Regions from separate parts of the Paenibacillus sp. IHBB 3054 genome, predicted to be linked through region 2. Evidence: a T-box and tRNA genes for the amino acid it is inferred to sense, from the RefSeq annotation. Region 2 holds a T-box; the other regions hold tRNA genes.
What was found. A T-box is a leader RNA that pairs with one kind of tRNA and senses whether it is charged. The one in region 2 lies ahead of ACQ76X_RS18490 (arginine--tRNA ligase), so its partner is inferred to be a tRNA-Arg.

Region 1: it encodes a tRNA-Arg, which carries the amino acid that the T-box ahead of ACQ76X_RS18490 (arginine--tRNA ligase) is inferred to sense. The anticodon was not compared.
Region 3: it encodes a tRNA-Arg, which carries the amino acid that the T-box ahead of ACQ76X_RS18490 (arginine--tRNA ligase) is inferred to sense. The anticodon was not compared.

Annotation. Positions count from the first base shown of each region.
Region 1 is NZ_JBOFBG010000010.1:786-6,387, forward strand. It holds partial or broken gene argS (arginine--tRNA ligase domain-containing protein) at 1-1,134, shown strand, start outside; tRNA gene ACQ76X_RS13430 (tRNA-Arg) at 1,521-1,594, opposite strand; gene ACQ76X_RS13435 (hypothetical protein) at 1,874-2,224, opposite strand; gene asnB (asparagine synthase (glutamine-hydrolyzing)) at 2,424-4,268, shown strand; gene ACQ76X_RS13445 (aldo/keto reductase) at 4,371-5,207, opposite strand; gene ACQ76X_RS13450 (cupin domain-containing protein) at 5,497-5,602, opposite strand, start outside.
Region 2 is NZ_JBOFBG010000016.1:135,678-141,279, forward strand. It holds gene ACQ76X_RS18470 (DEAD/DEAH box helicase) at 1-19, shown strand, start outside; gene ACQ76X_RS18475 (hypothetical protein) at 157-513, opposite strand; gene ACQ76X_RS18480 (hypothetical protein) at 834-1,049, shown strand; gene ACQ76X_RS18485 (YitT family protein) at 1,371-2,207, shown strand; T-box leader at 2,261-2,482, shown strand; gene ACQ76X_RS18490 (arginine--tRNA ligase) at 2,570-4,447, shown strand; gene ACQ76X_RS18495 (hypothetical protein) at 4,726-4,872, opposite strand; gene ACQ76X_RS18500 (transposase) at 4,933-5,502, shown strand; gene ACQ76X_RS18505 (transposase) at 5,503-5,602, shown strand, end outside.
Region 3 is NZ_JBOFBG010000056.1:15,855-21,456, forward strand. It holds gene gap (type I glyceraldehyde-3-phosphate dehydrogenase) at 93-1,103, opposite strand; gene ACQ76X_RS33500 (sugar-binding transcriptional regulator) at 1,220-2,272, opposite strand; tRNA gene ACQ76X_RS33505 (tRNA-Arg) at 2,605-2,679, shown strand; gene clpP (ATP-dependent Clp endopeptidase proteolytic subunit ClpP) at 2,872-3,468, shown strand; gene ACQ76X_RS33515 (GDSL-type esterase/lipase family protein) at 3,568-4,206, opposite strand; gene ACQ76X_RS33520 (PdaC/SigV domain-containing protein) at 4,328-5,428, opposite strand.

The DNA.
Region 1 (5,602 bases), on a different contig from region 2:
ACGGCCGTTTTTGTTCAGGAAACCGAGGGCAAGCTGGAGGGATGCTGGATTCTGAAGCAATCGGCAACAGAAGGCACAGGGGCGGATTCAGAGGAACATCAAAAAGATAAGGTGCTGGTGCGCTCGAACGGGATTTTAACCTACACCGCCAAGGACATTGCCTATCATCTCTGGAAATTCGGACTGCTGGACAAAAACTTCTCCTACAGCGAGTTTAATGCAGGCATTTGGACGACGGGTCCAAGTGGACAGCAGATGCCTTTTGGAGAGGCAGATATGGTGGTTAACGTTATTGATTACAGACAGGAGTATCCGCAGGCGATGGTGAAGCAGGCTTTAGAGGTATTGGGATATGCCGGGCAAGCCGAGAAGCTTCATCATGTAAGCTATGGCGTGGTTTCTCTTAGTCCGGCTTTCGCCGCTGAACTGGGGATCGATACCTCGGACGGCAAAACCTCTTACGCCATGTCCGGCCGTCAGGGCATCGGCATCAAGGTCACCGAGCTGGTGCAGCTCATGGAGAACACCATTGAAGCCACCCGCTCCGACAAAAACGGCCTGTCCAGCCGGCTGATCGCCACAGCTGCAATCCGTTACTATCTGCTGCGTTTCAATCTGGGGACGGAGATTGTGTTTGATTTCAAGCAGGCGACCGAGATTTCCGGCAATACCGGCGTATACCTGATGTATACCTATGCACGTGCGGGCAGTGTGCTCAGTAAAGCCGCTGGAATGGAAGCAGGAGCCGTATTGGGAGCAGCGGCAGCTGCAACGTTGAAGACGGATGCAATGGCGGTAAATACGGCGGCGGATGGGGCAGCGGATGCGGCATCAGAACCAACTGCGGTGCCGGATTTCCCGGCCCCACTGGACAAAGCGGAGCTTGCCCTGCTGAGACATCTCATCATCTGGCAAGACACCTTATACAGCGCAAGCATCGAGCTGACGCCAAATACAATCTGCAACTACGCACATACTCTGGCCTCGCTGTTCAATAACTTTTATTCCGCCTGCCCGATTCTCAAAGGGGATCCATCCACCATCCGCTTCCGTCTCTGGCTTACTTCGACATTCCAGGAAACGCTCGGCGAAGTGCTTGAGGTGCTTGGCCTGCCGAAGCCGGAGCGGATGTAACCGAGGAAGTAGCAGACTGTAGAGCGGGTATTAATCAAGAGCAAGCCGGTCTATGCAATAAGCACGGATATCACTTCATCACTGAGATATAAGCTTAATTGCACTGTGTACAGCTAAAACCCAAGAAAATCACTCCTCATGGGATTTAGTTGTATGCGGTACAGCTAAAAACCTCCCAATTCATCATTGGGAGGGATATGGACAAATATAAATGTATAGAGTGCAATTAAGTTACTTCGCTCCCGATTATGAGCACTTTTAGCTGCACAAAATACAACTAAACTTCAGTTGTTCGCAACTGCGGTGGATGCTCCAACGCCCCCCACAGGTTTCTCTCCCCCCCAGACGCACAAACAGCCTTCCCGAAGGAAGGCTGTTATGTGTGACGTCCCGGAAGGGATTCGAACCCCCGACCGTGCGCTTAGAAGGCGCATGCTCTATCCAACTGAGCTACCGGGACAAAAGTGAAGTAATTAATTCCTAAAACATATGTATTCACGCAACGTTCTCTATTATACCGCATTCAGATTTTTTTTCAAGGCTGCAGCAATATAATTTACTAAAATGCGGCGAAACAGCAACGGTAGCACAGCAGATCAGCCTATCCTCACCAGTCACCCTCCCACAGCATTTCTGTCCCCGGGGCAGAATCAGCGGCGGTCAGCCGCTCACCCAATCCGTTCTACCCCCGGGGCAGACTGCGGCAGTTTTGCCGCATCCAATCGCCGGATTTCAGGAGTCACTTGTGGAAATGCTGTTCCAGCTGCTTTTTCAAGTCGCCGAAGATAAGCAGTTCGCGCTGGAATTTGGAGCGTTCATCCTCGGGGCTCATAATGATACTGCCAGTAAAAGCACTGGCCGTCACATCCTGAAAAGCGTCATGCAAATTGTTATCAAACCAATCGGTCGCAGTATTTGCGTCATTCGTCAGAATGCGCACAATTTCATAACCTTCCTCGCGCTGGTCTTCAACAATGTACACCAAAAGTGCGGAATCGCCTACAGCTCCCGGCAATACACCCACTTCTGCACAAGGCGCGCCGTCATATTCGGTCATTCTGCGGATTTTGGCGTCTTTAATATAATACACTTGTCATCCATCCCTCCTGGCAAATTTCCCTCTCCCTTAGTGTTCGGATAAGGACATACATTTTATCCCTTCCTTCGGCATATATCTGTATTACTTGGCAAAAAAGAAACAAGAGGATACGGCTGTGCCATCCTTAAAGGAGTTTATGCTAAATTCTTATATTTGGACAACAATCGCACAAAAGAGAGGATGAACCATCATGTGCGGAATAACCGGATTTATCCAGTGGCGCGGCGACCTCACACAGCACTCGCAACTGCTCGTAAAAATGACTGAAACCTTGGGCAACCGCGGGCCGGATGCGGCCGGAACCTGGATTTCAGGGCCTTGTGCCTTCGGTCACCGCAGACTTAGCGTTATCGATCCCGAGAACGGCGCACAGCCTATGATCGCCCGCCATGACGATAAGGTGTACGCTATTGTGTACAACGGCGAATTATATAACGCCCCCGAGCTCAAAAAGGAACTGAAACAGCGGGGACACCATTTTCTCACCGAGTGCGACACCGAAGTTCTGCTGCACGCCTATATGGAGTGGGGACCGGACTGCACCGGGAAGTTGAACGGAATCTTTGCATTTGCCGTCTGGGACGGCCTGCGGGACCAGGTATTTTTGGCACGCGACCGCCTGGGTGTGAAACCTCTGTTCTATAGCCGGGTGGACGATGTTTTTGTCTTCGGCTCCGAACCCAAAGCGCTGCTCCAGCACCCCAAGGTACAACCGAAGGTAGGACCGGAAGGACTGGCGGAAATCTTCATCATCGGTCCGGCCCGCACTCCGGGACATGGGGTATACAAAGATATATTCGAGCTTCGTCCAGGTCATGCCATGATTTATAGCCGGGAAGGCCTGCGCAGCTATGCATATTGGAAATTGGAAAGCAATCATCACACGGAAAATGAAGAAGAAACAGCCGCCAGAGTGCGTGAATTGCTGCAGGATACACTGGAGCGGCAGCTGGTTTCCGATGTTCCGGTCTGCTCCCTGCTGTCCGGGGGGCTCGATTCCAGCGCGCTGACCGCGCTCGCTGTGGATTATTACAACCGCACCGGCCAAGGCCGGGTGGATACCTATTCCGTCGATTATGTCGACAACGATAAACATTTCAAAAGCCACACCTTTCAGCCCGGCGCAGACGGTCCGTGGATTAAGCGGATGGTTGATGAGCTGAACACGAATCACCATTATGTAGCCTTTGATACACCAGAGCTGGTAACGGCGCTGGACAATGCCCTTGAATCCCGCGATTTGCCGGGAATGACGGATGTGGATTCTTCGCTGTATCTATTTTGCCGTGAGATTAAAAAGAACGCGACCGTGGCCATTTCCGGCGAGGCGGCGGACGAGATTTTTGGCGGGTATCCCTGGTTCCACCGGGACGAGATGCTCTCTTCCGGCACGTTCCCCTGGTCGGTAGCCCCCAAAATGCGTGCAGGTCTATTGTCGCCGGAAGTGGGGGAATGGATACGTCCACTGGAATATTTAGGTGACAGATACAGCGATGCGGTAGCGGAGGTGCCGAAGCTTGAAGGCGAGACCGGCAAGCAGGCGCAGATGCGCGTAATGTCCTATCTTAACATCACCCGCTTCATGCCGACACTGCTGGATCGTAAAGACCGGATGAGCATGGGTGCAGGACTGGAGGTCCGCGTGCCGTATTGCGACCACCGGCTGGTCCAGTATGTATTCAACATCCCTTGGGAAATTAAAACCGTAGGCAACCGGGAAAAAGGCATTCTGCGCAAAGCACTCGAAGGCATCCTGCCGGATGATGTGCTCTACCGTAAAAAAAGCCCTTACCCCAAAACCCATAATCCGGCCTATTTAAATGCCGTTCGGACTCAGATGCTGGGCATTCTGGATGATTCCACTTCGCCCATCCTGCCGTTGATTGATGCAGCCAAGATCCGTGAAATCGCTGCCTCTCCCGAATCCTCCAGCAATCTGCCCTGGTTCGGCCAGCTGATGTCCGGCCCGCAGCTGTTCGCTTATCTCGCCCAGGTTAACCTGTGGCTGCGCAAGTATAACGTTTCTATCGGGTAAATGACCGCTAAGCTCTCTGCTGTCTGGTCAGCCAATAACTACAAACAGCAAGCCCCCATCCGGAGGCTTGCTGTTTGTAGTTTCCTATTGTAAGAGGCTTGCTCAGAAATTAAAATTATCCGGGTCCGGACCGAACCTGTGGTTCTGGTTCAGGTTCTCAATCGCCTTAACGTCATCGTCGCTAAGCGTGAAGTCGAAAAATCTGGCGTTCTCTGTGATCCGCTCTGCATGAACCGATTTGGGAATGGTAATGACACCCTGCTGCAGATCCCAGCGCAGTACAATTTGAGCGACAGTTCTGCCATATTTGCCGGCCAGCTCTTTAAGCAGCGGCACATCCAGATTGCCCTGCATCAGCGGACTCCAGGCCTCCAGCTGAATGTCATGCTGGCGTGTATATTTCAGCAGCTCGCGCTGGGTCAAGAGCGGATGGAACTCCACTTGATTGACCACAGGCACCACACCTGTATCGTCGATAATATCCTGCAGATGATGGATCTGGAAGTTGCTCACCCCGATGGATTTCACGAAACCTTCCTTTTGCAGATGAATAAGCGCCTTCCAGCTCTCCCGGTACTTGCCGGCGACCGGCCAGTGAATCAGATACAGATCAATTACATCCAGCCCCAGCTTGCGGCGGCTTACTTCAAATGCTTTCAATGCAGATTCATAACCTTGATCAGGATTGCGCAGCTTGGTCGTAATGAACAGTTCCTCCCGGGGCACTCCGCATTCACGGATGGCTTGTCCGACGCCTTCTTCATTATTGTATCCAGCTGCCGTATCAATGCTGCGATAGCCTGTTTCCACTGCTTCTTTCACCGCGTTGATAACTTCCTCGCCATCTTTGGTCTGCCACACGCCCAGTCCCAGCCACGGCATAGTTACTCCGTCATTTAATGTAGGTCCACCCGAAAACGGTCCGTTCAATTCACTCATCGTTAACCCTCCAAGCCTAATGATATTGATCTAACTACCTTAACCTTAAAAGAGGCCGCATAATCAGCCGATGACCAAAATCAGTATAGCAGATTGCTCCCGCAGGCCAAAATACCGCTCTGCGCCGGTAAAATACAAGTGAAAGCGGCTTCGCCGTCCTCAAAAGGACGGTATCCGTTTCAGCGAGAAATAGAAGGATAATTTATAGCATGAAGCATATAGATGCTTATATTTGATCAAAAAATAAGTGCAGTCTGCGTTCACAGTCTGCACTTATTTTAGAAATCGCTTATTTGTCGATCAGCTTGAAATCGTCAAAATGGAATTCTGGAGATACGATGCAGGAGACCAGCACTGGTTCGTCGCCGAGCACACGGGCCGCCTGCCATACTCCC
Region 2 (5,602 bases):
AATCCTGATGCTTTCATAAATTGGCCATGCATGCTTATCTCCTTGCACAGCAAACAGGGACTTTCACAGCCTAAGGCTGGGGATGTCCCTGTTTGCTGTATTTTTTTAGAATGACATAAGGATTTGTTACTCTACCGGGTTCAGACTCCGCAGATATTACAACTCGTCACTCCATTTCTCATGCGTTACAACACGATGGGCATCCACCAATTGACCATCAGCTTGTTTGCCCCATACTGAAATCCCTGCTTTTTCTCCTAGGTCATCGCCTGTAAAGAGAAATTCGAAAGCATCCAGATCGGCAAAGTAGTCTCTGGTCACCACCCCGCCTGGTGCGATTTCGATAACTTCACTCACATATAAAGTTCTTGTAGTGCCCAGGAAGTAACCTAGAATATTAATAACCAGTACCTCTGCAGCAGCCCGATTCACAATCTTTACAGTTACAAGCTGCGCCGGTCTTACTCCAAGAACAGGATTATTCTCTATAGGTCCAGTAGATAATGTGGTCATCCCGTCTTATTCCTCCTTTCAATCCACTCATTTGTGAATATCAAACTCTGATTCTAGCGGTAGTGTTAATTGATCGCACAATATATTAATATTCGTGTGCTACCCTGACGGTGTGGACAGAAGACAGGCTCCATTCACCAAATCCTGCAGCAGTGCATAAAGTGTACAAAAGAGAGTTCGCCCACTAGTGGCCGCTGTTCTGAAAGAATGTATACGGAAGAAGGGAGTCCATGCCCCCTCCTGGAAAAGGAAAGAAAACGAGCATAAAAAAACAACCGGCAAACCCTAAAACACAAAGTCCAAAGGGGCTGGAGTTTGCAGTGGCTGCACTTCTTTTATCAGGCAAGTTAAAGGTAGACTCTGTCCAGATGTTCACGGACGCTTCGCTTCTGGTCAGCCTGGTTGGCAAATATAAATCACTTGGCAATTTGAGCGACAGCAACGTTGATAAACTGGTCAGCTTTCTCGACGACAACAGCAGCCTGACCTTGAACGAGATCATGGCCGCTTTGAAGAAAAAATCAGACAACTCTTGAGTGGATGAATACAAAGGGAGGCCTAGCACGTATGGACAATTTTGACGGTGAAGATTTTGCCGGGGGGATCCTGCTGGTCATTGTAATTGTGCTGCTTATCTTTGGTTCAACGGATATTAAGGATCTTACCGCTGCGCCCACTTCCGATTGAAAAGGGATTCCTTACTTGAATTAAAATCATTTACATCCCATATAAGGCTTGTTATGATTAAAGGATCAAAAGAGCTGCGCAACCTATGTTTGCTACAAAGCGATTAAAGGATGATTTTTTTCCTTTAATCGCTTTTTTGTGTGAGCTTTAAAATCATGGAGGTATATCGTATGAACAAAAGAGTACATGATATGGTTATGCTGCTTCTCGGGGCATTTATTTTTGCGCTGGCAGTCAATTTATTTGTTATTCCCAATGACTTTGGTGAGGGTGGCGTGACAGGGATATCGATCATTCTGTATTATTTGCTGAAATGGTCACCTGCGCTGGTCGGCATCATCTTGAACGGGATTTTGCTAATCATCGGCTACAAGCTGCTGGATAAAAAGACGACGGGCTATACCATTATCGCCGTTGCCTTTAACTCCCTGTTCCTGTACTTGACCAAGAACTGGCAGATCGCTTCGGATGAGCCAGTGATTAACGCTATTTTCGCGGGTCTGTTTGCCGGGGTCGGGATTGGACTGATCATTCGGGTCGGCGGCACGACTGCAGGTACGACAATTCTGGCTCGTCTTGCCAATAAATATTGGGATTGGAATATCAGCTATGCCTTGCTGTTCTTTGATCTTATCGTTGCCGGACTGTCCGCCTTCGTCATTGGTATCGAAAAGATGATGTTTACGTTCGTCATCCTCTATATCGGAACCAAAGCTATGGAGTTCATTATCGAGGGCTTGAATCCTAAAAAAGCGGTGACCATCATCTCGGCACACTATGACAGCATTGCCGTACGGGTTACGGAGATTATGGATCGCGGAGTAACGGTGCTCCGGGGATACGGCTATTACACCGGCGAAGAAAAGGAAGTCCTCTACATCGTAATTAGTAAGCAGGAAGTTTCCATGCTCAAAAAAATCGTACGGGCTGAGGACAAAAATGCTTTTGTCACGATCCACGATGTGCGCGACGTGTTTGGCGAAGGATTTATTGATATTTCTAAATAAGCCAATCGGCCATTGATTTATTCCATAAATTCGCTATACTGATAAAAATCAATATACAATCGATGAACGGGAAAGTAGTTTCCTTGGACCCTAGTCCCCAGCGAGCCGGAAGAGTGAGAGCCGGTACAGGCCAGTTAATGAAGCGCACCCGGGAGATGGACTTCTGAACTGATAGTAGGAAGCCCCGGCTGAAGACCGTTAACCTGTAAGGTGGCTAAACCAAGGTGTTTAGCAACGAGAGTGGTACCGCGAGCGCTAAAGCCCTCGTCTCTTTTAGAGACGTGGGCTTTTTTTGATGTTTTTCAGCCCGCTAAGTACTGTAGCGCAAATCTGCTTCAAGAATTTTAAAGGAGGTTCATCCCGTGTTAAGCCAACTTATCAGAACAAGCTTGGAACAAAGCGTCCAGCAGGTATTCAGCAGCCTGAGCGCTGCCGCACCAGAACATTTAACCATCGCTCTTGAACAGCCCGCTAATCCGGATTTCGGCGACTACTCCAGCAATATTGCCATGCAGCTGGCCAAAGTCCTGCGCAAGGCCCCAATGGCTATTGCCGAGCTGATCACAGCGGAGCTTGGGCAACAGGGAGCGATCAAGGGATTGCTGCAGCGAATCGAGGTTGCAGCTCCAGGCTTCATCAATATGTACGTGAATTGGCAGGAATGGGCAAATCACAGCTTTGAGCTGCCGCCAGGGAACGGGAATAAGGTGATCATTGAGCATACTTCTGTGAACCCAAACAAATCAATGCATATTGGACATCTGAGAAACTCCTGTATTGGAGATGCGCTGGTTAGGATTTTGAAAAAAACAGGTTACGACGTGGAAGTTCACAACTATGTGGATGACCTTGGCAATCAGCTGGCAGATACGGTGGTCGGGCTAATGAATGTGCCGCTCACGGGTGATCATGTCCGCTTCGGTGATTATTGCTGGGATATCTACGCCGGAATCAATAAGGAATACGCGTTACATCCTGAGACGATCCATAAACGGACAGAGATTCTCCACGCACTGGAAGAAGGAAACGGCAATACCGCTTGGCTCGGCAGCCTTGTGGCTGAACGGATTGTGAGAGAGCATGTTGAGGAAATGAAAAACTTCGGCATCACCTACGATTTGCTGGTGTGGGAGAGCAGCATTTTAAAAGAGGGATTTTGGTCCTCCGCTTTTGCGCTGCTGGAACAGACGGCCGTTTTTGTTCAGGAAACCGAGGGCAAGCTGGCGGGATGCTGGATTCTGAAGCAATTGGCAACAGAAGGCACAGGGGCGGATTCAGAGGAACATCAGAAAGATAAGGTGCTGGTGCGCTCGAACGGGATTTTAACCTACACCGCCAAGGACATTGCCTATCATCTCTGGAAATTCGGACTGCTGGACAAAAACTTCTCCTACAGCGAGTTTAATGCAGGCGTTTGGACGACGGGTCCAAGTGGACAGCAGATGCCTTTTGGAGAGGCGGATATGGTGGTTAACGTCATTGATTACAGACAGGAGTATCCGCAGGCGATGGTGAAGCAGGCTTTAGAGGTATTGGGATATGCCGAGCAAGCCGAGAAGCTTCATCATGTAAGCTATGGCGTGGTTTCCCTTAGTCCGGCTTCCGCCGCTGAACTGGGGATCGATACCTCGGACGGCAAAACCTCTTACGCCATGTCCGGCCGTCAGGGCATCGGCATCAAGGTCACCGAGCTGGTGCAGCTCATGGAGAACACCATTGAAGCCACCCGCTCCGACAAAAACGGCCTGTCCAGCCGGCTGATCGCCACAGCTGCAATCCGTTACTATCTGCTGCGTTTCAATCTGGGGACGGAGATTGTGTTTGATTTCAAGCAGGCGACCGAGATTTCCGGCAATACCGGCGTATATCTGATGTATACCTATGCACGTGCAGGCAGTGTGCTCAGCAAAGCTGCTGGAATGGAAGCAGGAGCCGTATTGGGAGCAGCTGCGGTACCGGATTTCCCGGTCCCACTGGACAAAGCGGAGCTTGCCCTGCTGAGACATCTCAGCATCTGGCAAGACACCTTATACAGCGCAAGCATCGAGCTGACGCCAAATACAATCTGCAACTACGCACATACTCTGGCCTCGCTGTTCAATAACTTTTATTCCGCCTGCCCGATTCTCAAAGGGGAGCAACCCACCATCCGCTTCCGTCTCTGGCTTACTTCAACATTCCAGGAAACGCTCGGCGAAGTGCTTGAGGTGCTTGGCCTGCCGAAGCCGGAGCGGATGTAACCGAGGAAGTGGCAGACTGTAGAGCGGGTATAAATCAGGAGTAAGCCGGTCTATGCAATAAGCACGGCTATCACTTCATTCACTTAGATATAAGCTTAATTGCATTGTATACACTAGCGTTGCATAAAAGCTGACATAAACCGAACTGCATAAAGTAACTGCGAGAAATAGAAAAATCCCCTATTGTAAAAGGGTAGGCACGTTGTCCATACCTCCTTACAAAGGAGACTCGCATGGATAACGTTAATGCAAATTCGGTCGTTCGTCAATTCTTATCTTTACTTCCGGTCCATGTTCTGGATCGGACCTTGTTCGATCACTACTCCAAAAAGCTCACCGTCGTGAAAGCCGTCTTCATTTTTGTCACTGCCCAGATGAACCGATGGTCTTCCTATACCGAAATCGAAGCTCATATTCGCGCTCAACCCGAACTGCAGCGCCTACTTCATCTCGACAGCATCAGTGGCTCCCAGTTATCCCGTTCCTTGGATCGTCTGCCCACCGAGCTACCCGAGTGGATCTCTCAGCAACTAGCCCAGCGCGCCAAACGACGGACGGCAACGCTGGGTGGGATCTCCAATACCATCCGGAAACTGAGCATCGTAGATGCCTCTAGCCTTTCGCTGCCGTTTGGTCTTGGGGATTGGGCACGGGTGTCCCGTAAAGCTAGCAGTGTGAAGATGCACCTGCGCCTCGTGGCCGCCTCGCCGGATACCGTTTTCCCTGATGCCATGGTACCCACCTCCGGCAATGTGGGAGACAGGGCCTGTGCCCTTCATCTCGTCATCCCCTCCGACACCACCTATGTGATGGACCGGGGCTATGATGACTACAAAAAGATGGAGGCATGGAGTACGGATGGGATTCGGTTTGTAATGCGTTTGAGAGATCGGGCATTCACTACGGTCCTGGAGGAATCTCCCGTGAAGGCAGAGGGCCGAATCCTTAGGGATGCCAAGGTTCAAATGGGCAGTGCCTTTCGTGACGATAAGCAAACACTACGGCTCATTGAATTCACGGATGAACAGGGACGTCGCTACCGGCTCGTCACTTAGATCTGGGATTTATCGGCGGAGGACATCGCACAGATCTACAAAAACCGCTGGCTGGTGGAGCTATTCTTTAAATGGATCAAGCAGCATTTGTCGACGGTAC
Region 3 (5,602 bases), on a different contig from region 2:
CCATATTGGTTCACTCACGAATCCATTTAGAAAGAGCGGAAACAAGGAACTTCTGTTTCCGCTCTATAGATGCTGCTTATATAAAAACGATCTTATTGAGCAAGTTTAGCGAAGTGTTCCAAAGTGCGAACGAGTTGTGCAGTGTAAGACATTTCATTGTCGTACCAAGCAACAGTTTTAACCAGTTGTTTGTCGCCAACAGTCAGGACTTTAGTTTGTGTTGCATCGAACAGGGAACCGAAAGTCATGCCTTTGATGTCGGAAGATACGATTTCATCTTCAGTGTAGCCGTAAGTTTCTGGATCGGAAGCTTCTTTCATTGCTGCGTTCAGCTCTTCAACAGTAACGCTCTTGTTAAGAACAGTAACCAGCTCAGTCAGGGAACCTGTAGCTACAGGCACACGTTGAGCAGCTCCGTCAAGTTTGCCCTTCAGATCTGGAATAACCAGGCCGATGGCTTTAGCAGCACCGGTAGTGTTAGGGATGATGTTCTCAGCAGCAGCACGGGCGCGTCTGAAGTCGCCTTTAGCGTGTGGAGCATCAAGAGTGTTCTGGTCACCAGTGTAAGCGTGGATAGTTGTCATCAAGCCTTCAATGATACCGAACTTGTCGTTCAGCACTTTTGCCATTGGAGCCAGGCAGTTGGTTGTGCAAGATGCGCCGGAGATAACTGTTTCAGTACCATCCAGAATGTCATGGTTAACGTTGTAAACGACAGTTTTCATGTCGCCTGTAGCTGGAGCGGAAATAACTACTTTCTTAGCTCCGCCTTTCAAGTGTTTCTCAGCTGCTTCTTTAGTTGTGAAGAAACCTGTGCATTCCAGCACGATGTCAACACCGAGGTCGCCCCAAGGAAGTTCTTCAGGGTTGCGGTTAGCCAGAACCTTAACTTCTTTGCCGTTTACTTTGAAGAATCCGTCGTGAACTTCAACTTCACCCTGGAATTTACCTTGAGTTGTATCATATTTAAGCAAATGAGCAAGCATCTTAGCGTCAGTCAAGTCATTGATTGCTACCACTTCGATACCTTCTACATTTTGAATACGGCGGAATGCAAGGCGTCCAATACGTCCAAAACCGTTAATACCAACTTTTACACTCATTGAATAGTTCCTCCTAGATTTCGTTTTATTTATTCAAGACAGGCCGTTAAGCTTGTCAAGACAACAATGTTAAGTATAATGCAAAATAACTGCGAATGCTCTCCAGAAACTGGATGCTATAGGATCTGCTGTATTTGTGCGTCGATTTCTTTGCCGATTTCGACAGCCGCTGCCTCGTCTATGACGAGTATGTCCTCTTGCCCAAACCGCAGCATCGCATGAATGGCCTTCGCCTTGCGTTTGCCTCCGGCAATTCCGATGACAACTTCCGTCCGGATAATATCCTCCAGTCGCAGTCCCATCGTCAGCATGGTATGGACTACCTGGCCGTCTTCATTGAAATAGTAGCCGAACGATTCGGCAACCGCGCCTTCTTCCTGTATTTCCGAGACCGTAGCCTCATCAAGCTTACGGCGGTGGGTCATTTCAATGGCATCGCCAATTCCATGAACAATAATACGCGATCTACGGATGATTTGCACGATTTCTCCAATATTGGAGTCCAGCGCCAGCGACTGATAAGCATCTCCGCTGAGCAGATCGGGCACATGCAGCAGCCGATAATTGGCTCCAAGCCGTTTGGCCATCGTCGAAGCAATGGTATTGGCCTGAATCTCCATACTTTCCCCAAGTCCTCCGCGCGCCGGAACAATCCAGGCGTTCTTATAGGAATGGGATAACGGCGGTGTCAGCTGATCGGCCATTTCGGCCAGTGTCGAGCCGCCGGTGACAGCAATCGTATCGCCTGCACGGAGCACACCCAGCAACGCTTTGGCGCCTGCCCGGCCCAGCTCACGTTTGGTAAACAACGATGTCTCACAATCGCCAGGCACTACTATGACTTTACTAAGACCGTACGTTGAGCGAATCTTCTCTTCCAGATCATCCAGGCCGAACAAGCTCTTGGCGATCGGCTCCAGCAGGTCAAGCAGTCTGCGCCCGGCATCGCTGATGCGCATGCCGACACTTTCGATCTCAATGAGCCCTTGCGATTTCAGAAGATCCGTCTCGGCGCGCAGTACCCGCTCAGTCATATCAAGCGAAGCGGCGAGCGTCCTGCGTCCGATAATATCGGACAGCATGATCTGATGTAGAATCGTGTACCGTCTCTTAAGGGTTTCCATGAGATCAGGCAGAAGCTGCTTTTGGATTTCTAATAAATTACGCATGCTTTCACTCCTGCAACTTCGTCTTTCTCTATTCCCTTGTTCGTGGTCTCAAAATGTCCCGGGTTAACTTTTTAAGTCCCACCCATATTCTACCCAAATATTACGCGGAGTGCAAGTCTTCCGAGAGTATAATTCTCAACCTCTTTTCATCTTATACATCTGCCAAGCCATGTAAGGGGCTGAAAGTCTTGTGCTGGCCGCACAAACGCACAAACTGTATACTTCCAGCCGAGCTGAAAATGAGGCCACAGAGATCCGGGAAAAGATATTTTCCGAACAACAGGATGAATCCATTGCATTTGCATAATAAGTGTATTATAATAATTTCTGTTGCGCCCGTGGTCCAATGGATATGACGTAGGCCTCCGAAGCCTGAGATCCAAGTTCGATTCTTGGCGGGCGCGCCATTATTTTCTTATTTGTCTATAATTTAGCAACACCCATACTATTGTTTAACCAAAGAGCCAGGTGATGGCTCTTTTTTTTGCAACTAAGTTTGACTTTCTTTGACTTTTTGTTTGAATTTGTTTATCATGTGGTTAATACGGTAACAGTAAAAATGAACACATTCGAAGAACCAATTCAAGGAGGTTTTCCACGTGAGTTATATTCCTATGGTAGTAGAACAGAGCAACCGCGGTGAGCGCGCTTATGACATCTATTCCCGCCTGCTGAAGGACCGCATCATTTTCCTTGGAACGGAGGTTAATGACGTGGTAGCCAATTCCATCATCGCGCAAATGCTGTTTCTGGCTGCCGAGGATCCGGAGAAGGATATTCACCTGTATGTAAACAGCCCTGGTGGCTCCATTACAGCGGGTATGGCTATATTTGATACAATGCAGTACATCAAACCGGATGTATCGACGATTTGCGTAGGTATGGCCGCTTCGATGGGAGCTTTCCTGCTGAACGCCGGTGCCAAAGGCAAACGTTTTGCACTCCCTAACAGCGAAATTATGATTCACCAGCCTCTGGGTGGTGCTCAAGGTCAGGCAACGGACATCGAAATCCGCGCCCGCCGCATCCTCAAGCTGCGCGACAAGCTGAACCGTATTCTGTCCGAGCGCACAGGACAGTCGCTGGAACGGATCGAAAAGGACACCGACCGCGACTATTTCATGAGTGCAGCTGATGCAGCTGAATATGGTATTGTCGATAAAGTTATCGAGAAGACGCTGCCTGCCGGCGTTTAATACAAGCAACAACAAAGAGGCTGGTTGGGACCACTAAGTGATCCCCGCCAGCCTCTTTGTTGTTTTATAGTCCAGGTGCATTATTCTATTGATGAAGGATTAACCCAGACGCCCATACCCCAACGTGTCCAGCTTCCCGGCGATAACACGGTAACCTCTTCCGTTAGGATGCAAATGATCTATTGACAGCAGCCCCCGTTCGTTGCCGGCAAATTCATTATATATAGAGGCGAACCGGCATACCGGGCTGCTATATCCCGCAGCATAGCGGTTAAACTGCCTCACCCATTCCGTTGCTTCCGTCAACTGGGGATAGGGGTTATACAGTCCTACTATTCTTATAATATAGGGTCTCCGCATGCCCGCCTTCAACTGCGAAAGCGTGCCCATAATGTCATTCAAATTGCGCTTGCATTCCCGGAGCGCTTTTTGCAGTACCGGGGCCAGATCGCCCGGTCGGCTGCCCGCCGCTTTGGCCGCCTTGATCAAATCGTTGCCGCCAATGGACAACGTAATCAATTCGGCCTCGCTGATGGCAAGACGATAGTTGTAATCCCCCTTCAGCCTCTGCTCCAATCCATCTGTGGTTAAACCGTTGACCCCCAAATTGGATAATTCGATCGGCACCCGCAGCCGCGCCTCGGCCATCCGGCGGTAGACCGGAACAAACCCATTGCCCGGCAGAGCTCCAAATCCTGTCGTTAACGAATCGCCAATCGCCGTGTACTGAATACTCATCGTTACTTTCCCTCCCCGCTCCTAAGCTGGTTTCTCCTTTAGCTTATGAACGGTTAGGTGATCCGGTAACGGAGAAATGTCCGTAGCCGGCATTGGCGGATTCGCAGTCAGGTCACTGCACTTACTTCAATGCGGCAAATGGACTGCTTCCGCTTGGGAGCAGCTCCTTGAACGTGAAAGTAAACTCAGGGAATCCGGCAGCATACGCAGTGTATTCATACAGCTGGAAGAAAAGGACCGCCTTGCCGTCTTTCAAATAGAAATTCTTCTCCGTATTCAGGCCGGTGAAGCCGCCAAGATACCCGCCATTTGCTTTCAGCAGCTTCGTCAGCTTTGCATTAAGCTCTTTTTTATAGTTGGGGTTGGCTCCGAATAAATCTCCAAGCAATAGCTGCTTTCCGTCCTTGAGTGAGAAGGTAAAGGCATTGCGGTAGGTCATCCCATGAGCGCCGCCGGTATAACCATACTGGCTGGTCACAAGGCTGAGCACCCCGTCCTGATTGTACGTAACCACGTATCCTCCTTCGTATTCATAGGGGCGGTCATCTTTGGCTCTATTGGCAATTTCCTTCTCGGCCCCTTCCGCATACTTGAGAAACGTCTGCTTAAGGGTATTATTAATCGCCGCCTGCGCCTTGGCATTGTCCAAACCGCTGATTTGCGGGTAATCCAGCTTGATTGGTGCGTCCTTGTAGTCCTTGCTGTAAGTTTCAGTCGTTACCGTAATTGGATTTTGTGTTTTCTTTATCACATTTAACCGTCCGGAGGCAGCATTCCAATCCCCCTTATAGCCCAAATAATCGCTGAGCAGATCAAAGGGAACATACAGACGGTTATTTATAATCTTGCCTTCAAACTCTCCCAGGAAATAATTATTGACCGAGATGGATATGCCGTAATCGGAGATCATCAGCTTGGTCCGTGTAATTCCGCTCCCGATCGTATAAGTTTTCTCCGTTTTATCATAAGTCAATGGCATACCCAGAGTATCACGCATAAAAGCAACCGGCACCCATACTTTTCCTGCGCTTACTATCCCGGTATGCTGTGAAATCGTTCCGTTTGTTTTTAATACAACAAGTGATGAATTGACCTTAGCCTGTGTCTTGGCCGCTGCGGCCTGGCTTGTCTCTGCGGGCAAAAGAGCTCCGCCCAGCAGCAATCCTGCTGCCATTAATCCTGCGCCCCATTTACGGGCCTGTTCTTTCGACATATACTTCATTCTTTTTTCCCCTTCCGCTGGTACGATGACTGACTCTTCCCATTATAGAATAAACAGCAACCGTGGTTGTTACAACGCTCCTTACAGTTTCTTAAAGTTTCCCTGCAAATATTACGAGTCTTATTACATTACTTTAAACAAATTGAGAGATTTCACACCTGCTTCTGTACTTCA